Linked DNA regions of Mariniflexile sp. TRM1-10. The protein of the gene in region 2 binds, or shares a complex with, the protein of the main gene of each other region. Links are inferred from orthologs where the notes say so. Each region holds a gene or a part of one and is shown on either strand. Other genes may lie near its edges.

Region 1 (3,266 bases), 1.2 Mb from region 2 along the record:
CATTTTTTTATTCCCTCATAACGATGCCTAAAAACCTAAGTCTGGTAAAAGACAAACTATTTGAAAATATTTTCAATTATGCTAGAGGTGGAATAGCCATTTTGAGTCTCGATGGTCGATGGATAAAGGTTAATAAAAGTGTTACTAATTTTTTAGGGTATTTTGAAGAGGAACTTTATAACATGTCGTTTACAGACATTACCCATAAAGATGATTTAGATGCCAATTTAAGTTGCGTGGAATCACTACTTCAAGGTGAGGCTGAAAACTATCAAATGGAAAAGCGCTATTTTCATAAAGACGGAAGCATAGTTTGGGCCATGCTATCTGCCTCAATAGTTAGGAATGTTAAAGGTGAACCGTTATACATTATATCTCAAATTGATGATATTTCCAAAAGGAAAGCGGACAGAAATCAATTAGAAATCATGCTAGATGTAGCAAGGGAACAAAATAGTAGGTTATCTAGCTTTGCAGAGATTATTACCCATAACTTACGAACCCATGTTTCAAACTTAATGACTTTAGTGACGTTTCTTGAAGAAGAATCGCATGAACTAACAGAAGATGAGAATTTTGAACTTTTAAAAGGTTCTGTAATAAATTTAAACCAAACGGTTTTGCATTTAGCAGAAGTGGCCAAAATAAAAGCTATTGATGAAAGTAATATTGAGGTACTTAATTTATATGATTATGTTAATCAATCTATATATAACGTGAGTGCATTGGCAAAAAACATTCATTGTACAATTAAGAATGATGTTAATGAGAATCATAATGTTAAAGCTGTCCCAGCGTATTTGGATAGTATTATTTTAAATTTTTTAACGAATGCTGTTAAATACCGTTCTGATAAAAGAGATACCATTATTAAACTATCCAGTGAGATTCAAGAAGGATATGTTATATTCCATATAGAAGATAATGGTTTGGGAATCGATTTAGATAAATTTGGCAATACGTTATTTCAAATGTACAAAACCTTTCATAAGAATAAAGACGCTTTAGGTGTAGGACTCTTTATTACTAAAAATCATGTTGAATCGTTGGGAGGGTATATAAAAGTAAAAAGTGAAGTTGATGTCGGTACAACATTTTCGATTTTTTTGAAAGCAGGTTAAAGAAAATTATGAACTCTTCTTGATTTTTGTTTTTAACCGAAAATGAGATAAAATTTGTACGGATGATGCACTTTTTGAAAGGCATAGGCGGAGCTAAGCATAAAAAAGAAATAAACTATGGACGAATTTTAGCCATTCCTGCCTGCCGGCAGGCAGGTTTTAGGAAATAGAGAAGTCAAGATGAATTCTATCTATTTTTACATTAATTCTCCATTCAACTTAGTTACTTATACAAACTACCTCGTAAATTTTTTAAATCTACGAGGTAGTTTATTGTAATGTGTTAATATTTATGTTCTTAAAGGCTGATTTAAAATTAAATCCAAATACTGATTTACTTTGGTTTTTAAATCTTTTCTTAGTGTAATAAAATCTAAGAAACCGTGTTCCAATAAAAACTCTGAGGTTTGAAAACCTTCAGGTAAATCCTTGCCAGTCGTATCTTTTACTACACGAGGGCCTGCAAACCCAATTAAAGCACCTGGTTCTGCAATATTAATATCTCCCAACATGGCAAACGATGCTGTAGTACCACCAGTTGTTGGGTCGGTACATAATGATATGTATGGAATGCCAGCATCTGCTAATTGTGCTAACTTTACAGATGTTTTTGCTAATTGCATAAGCGATAAAGCTGCCTCCATCATACGGGCACCACCAGATTTAGAAATGACCATTAGTGGAATGTTGTTTTTTAATGAATAATCTGCAGCACGTGCAATTTTTTCACCAACAACACTTCCCATAGAGCCACCAATAAATGCAAAATCCATACAAGCAACGACCAAGTCTTTTCCTTTAGATTTGCCAACGCCTACTCTAATAGCGTCTTTTAATTTGGTTTTTTCTTGGGCAGCTTTTAAACGGTCTGGATATTTTTTAGTGTCAACAAATTTTAATGGGTCTTTAGATTCTAAATTAGCGTCCAGCTCTTTAAATTTATTATCATCAAAAAGAATTTCGAAGTATTCTTTACTTCCTATTCGAACGTGGTATCCATCTTCCGGACTTACATAAAAGTTTTTTTCAAGTTCATCTGTATCGACAATTTTTCCAGTTGGAGATTTGTACCAAAGACCCCTAGGGGTGTCTTTTTTTTCCTCTGTTGTTGTTGTTATTCCTTTTGTTTTTCTTTTAAACCAAGACATAGTGATTTATGATTTACGATTTTAGATTTACGATTTACAATTTTAGATTTAAAAAATTTTGTACATCGGTATTTTCGTTAAGGATAGTTGCTAGATTCTTTTTTAACAAACACGTTATGTGTAAAATCAAAAATGATAAAGCAAAAAGCCTGACTACAAAATTAAGGCTTTATTTTAATTTAGTAGTAAAGCCATTCTGTTTTTATTAATTGAATTTTTTTAATTTTTTTATTGCTTAGAAATGAAAAAATCCTGCGTGAAGCAGGATTTTATATACATAACAACTCTATTTTATAGTGTATTTACATTATTAAGGTCTTCGAAAGCCTTTTTTAAACGCTCAATAAAAGTGACTTCGCCCGAACGTAACCAAACACGTGGGTCGTAGTATTTTTTGTTAGGAACATCAGAGCCTTCAGGGTTTCCAATTTGTCCTTGTAAATAATCTTTTTTACTGTTCATATAGTCACGAATACCACTCATAAAGGCATATTGTAAATCGGTATCTATATTCATTTTAATAACACCGTAGCTAATACCTTCACGAATTTCTTCAACTGTAGAACCTGAACCACCATGGAATACAAAATCAATATGGTTATGACCTACACCGTATTTTTTAGAAATATAATCTTGAGAGTTTTTCAAGATTTTTGGTGTTAATTTTACGTTTCCTGGTTTGTATACGCCGTGTACGTTACCGAAAGCTGCAGCAATAGTAAACTGGTCGCTTACTTTACTTAATTCTTCGTATGCATAGGCAACTTCTTCTGGTTGTGTATATAATTTAGAATCATCTACATCACTATTATCTACACCGTCTTCTTCACCACCTGTAATCCCCAATTCAATTTCTAATGTCATCCCCATTTTGCTCATACGTTCTAAATAGGTTTTGCATATTTCTATGTTTTCTTCGATGGGTTCTTCCGAAAGGTCAATCATGTGAGAACTGAAAAGTGATTTTCCGGTTTCAGCGAAATGTTTTTCACTGGCG
Region 2 (3,296 bases):
AACTCGACCGAATTGGTTTTTATTTTTACTGAATCGACAGCTTCTGAAAAGCCTTCAACCGTTATGTTATTTAATATTTTGATACCTTTTGATTGTGCTTTTTGAAGGAGAGCTTCCATCATCTTTCCTGTATCTATCTGTCCTTCAAACGGATTAAAAATATAATGCTCTTTTACCTTTTTAAAATGAAAACTGTTTGGTTTCATGCTGAAAACATCCTTTTTAAATATAGGTTGAAGCAATCTATTGATGTCTACTTGTTTTGAAAGACATGCTTCAAACAAATCATCATCATTTAAAAACAACTCATATCCACCATAGTTTTGATAATTTATAGCGCGCTCACCCAAAGTTTCTTTTAACAGCTGTAAACCATTCACACGCTTTTTTACCAGATTAAAAACCTCTTCTTCTGAATGCGATTTTAGGTCATCAAGTATTTCACTAAGGCTACCAAAACAGGCAAATCCTGCATTTTTTGTGCTGGCACCTTGTGGCAACATACCTTTTTCCAATATTAATATGTTGGCTTTAGGGAATTGGTCTTTTAACCGTAAGGCACAACTTAATCCCACAATACCGCTCCCAACAATAGTGAAATCTATGTTGGTAAACCATGATTTTATTTCCCAGTAAGAGAGAGTCATTTTTGGTTGATGGTTGATGGTTGATGGTTGTTGGTTGATGGTTGTTGGTTGATGGTTTTTTTGAACCAACTTTGAAATTATAATCTCTTTAGCTTTGCAACTCTGCAACTTTGTAACTTTGTAACTTTAAAAAAAGCAAAAGGAACACCATAAAAAAACTCCGAAATTGCTTGCGGAGTCTTTACTATTTATTCTTCAACTTGTTTTTCTATAACAAAATCTTCCATAAATTTAGTGGTATAATTTCCAGCTAAATAATCTGGATGCTCCATTAATTGTCTGTGGAATGGAATGGTGGTTTTTACACCTTCTATTACGAATTCGTCTAAAGCACGCTTCATTTTATTGATGGCTTCTTCTCTGGTTTGCGCCGTTGTGATTAACTTGGCAATCATAGAATCGTAATTTGGCGGAATGGTATAACCTGCATACACGTGGGTGTCTAAACGCACACCATGACCTCCTGGGGCATGTAACGTTGTGATGGTTCCTGGTGATGGACGGAAACCATTAAACGGGTCTTCAGCATTAATACGACACTCGATGGAATGTAATTTTGGTAAATAATTTTTACCAGAAATTGGCACTCCTGCAGCCACAAGAATTTGTTCACGAATTAAATCGAAATCGATAACTTGTTCTGTAATGGGGTGTTCTACCTGAATACGCGTATTCATCTCCATAAAGTAGAAATTACGGTGCTTATCTACTAAAAACTCGATGGTTCCTGCACCTTCGTATTTAATATATTCTGCTGCTTTAACTGCGGCTTTTCCCATTTTTTCACGAAGTTCATCGGTCATAAATGGTGAAGGTGTTTCTTCGGTTAGTTTTTGATGGCGACGTTGGATAGAACAATCTCTTTCCGATAAATGACATGCTCTTCCAGTAGAGTCTCCCACAATTTGGATTTCAATATGTCTTGGCTCTTCAATAAGTTTTTCCATGTACATATCGTCATTCCCAAAAGCCGCTTTACTTTCTTGACGTGCAGAATCCCAAGCATCTTTTAAGTTTTCCGGTTTCCAAACGGCACGCATACCTTTTCCACCACCACCGGCAGATGCCTTAAGCATAACTGGATAGCCGGTTTTTTTGGCTACTTTTTCACATTCTTCAAATGACTTTATAACCCCTTCGCTTCCTGGAACACAAGGTACGCCTGCAGCAATCATGGTAGATTTTGCATTGGCTTTGTCTCCCATTCTGTCAATCATTTCTGGAGAAGCACCAATAAATTTTATACCGTGTTCTTCACATATCTTTGAAAATTTAGCATTTTCAGATAAAAACCCATAACCAGGGTGAATAGCGTCTGCATTAGTAATCTCAGCCGCCGCAATAATATTGGATATTTTTAAATAAGACAAACTACTAGATGGAGGTCCTATACAAACGGCTTCGTCTGCAAATTTAACGTGCAAACTTTCTGCATCGGCTGTAGAGTAAACAGCAACTGTTTTTATGCCCATTTCTTTACAGGTTCTAATAACACGCAATGCTATTTCCCCTCTATTGGCAATCAATACTTTTTTAAACATAATTTTATAAAAATTATGAATTCAGAATTCTGAATTCTGAATTAATTAAGATGGATCTACTAAAAATAATGGTTGATCGAATTCAACAGGTGAAGAATCGTCAACTAATATTTTAACTATTTTACCTGAAACTTCAGATTCGATTTCATTGAAAAGTTTCATAGCTTCTATAATACAAAGCACATCGCCTTCAGCAATGGTTTGTCCAACCTCTACAAATAATGGCTTATCTGGAGATGGTTTTCTATAAAAAGTTCCAATAATTGGCGATTTTATAGTGATGTATTTTGAATCTTCTGTTGCTGGAGCAACGGACGCAGAAGGTTCCGCGGTTGGTTTTGCTTCAGAAACTGGCACTGCCATTTGTGGCATTTGAGCCGCTACAGGCGCATAATGCACTGCTGTTGTTTCTGAATCTGATCCTGTTTTTATGGTGATTTTAATATCATCCATTTCTAGTTTAACCTCGCTTGCCCCTGATTTGGCAACAAACTTGATTAAGTTTTGAATTTCTTTAATATCCATAATCTTACTAATTAGTTAATGGTTAGTTTACTGAATTATATGCCCATTTTAAATAAATGGCACCCCAATTAAATCCGCCTCCAAAAGCGGCAAAAATTATATTATCTCCTTTTTTAAGTTGTGATTCATAGTCACTTAATAGTAATGGTAACGTAGCAGAAGTCGTATTACCATACTTGTGAATATTAATCATTACTTTCTCTTCTTCCAATTCGATGCGTTGTGCAGTAGCGTCAATAATACGCTTATTTGCTTGATGCGCAGCCAACCAATCAACATCCTCTTTTGTTAAATTATTACGCTCTAATATTTTTACAGTGGCATCTGCCATGTTGAATACCGCATTTTTAAATACTGTTTTCCCTTCTTGAAAAGCATACTGCCCCCCTTTTTCTATGGCTTCTGGGGTTATTGGAAATGAAGAACCTCCGTAGGTAGCCTGTAAAAACTCCCGACCTGTTCCGTCACTTCTTAGATATTCATCCTGAAGTCCCAAACCTTCTTCATTAGGTTCGAATAAAACGGCTCCTGCTCCGTCACCAAAAATAATACAAGTGGCTCGGTCTTTATAATTGATAATTGA

Evidence for each region.
Region 1: the proteins of accC (region 2) and accD are in contact, whole or in part, in a solved structure (PDB 8UXZ), measured with the Escherichia coli proteins. The link is inferred for Mariniflexile sp. TRM1-10 from one-to-one orthologs.

What each region holds. Positions count from the first base shown.
Region 1 is NZ_CP022985.1:588,536-591,801, reverse strand. What follows is about bases 341-3,266. They hold accD (acetyl-CoA carboxylase, carboxyltransferase subunit beta), read right to left. Parts: upstream 2,270-3,266; coding sequence 1,412-2,269; downstream 341-1,411. Other genes in these bases: fbaA (class II fructose-bisphosphate aldolase), read right to left, coding at 2,561-3,266; CJ739_RS02810 (sensor histidine kinase), read left to right, coding at 341-1,121. In the rest of the region: more of CJ739_RS02810, read left to right, coding at 24-340.
Region 2 is NZ_CP022985.1:1,838,146-1,841,441, reverse strand. Bases 13-2,968 are described here. They hold accC (acetyl-CoA carboxylase biotin carboxylase subunit), read right to left. Parts: upstream 2,189-2,968; coding sequence 836-2,188; downstream 13-835. Other genes in these bases: CJ739_RS07905 (beta-ketoacyl-ACP synthase III), read right to left, coding at 2,736-2,968; accB (acetyl-CoA carboxylase biotin carboxyl carrier protein), read right to left, coding at 2,234-2,713; CJ739_RS07920 (NAD(P)/FAD-dependent oxidoreductase), read right to left, coding at 13-647. In the rest of the region: more of CJ739_RS07920, read right to left, coding at 1-12; more of CJ739_RS07905, read right to left, coding at 2,969-3,296. UniProt on the Escherichia coli protein: This protein is a component of the acetyl coenzyme A carboxylase complex; first, biotin carboxylase catalyzes the carboxylation of the carrier protein and then the transcarboxylase transfers the carboxyl group to form malonyl-CoA.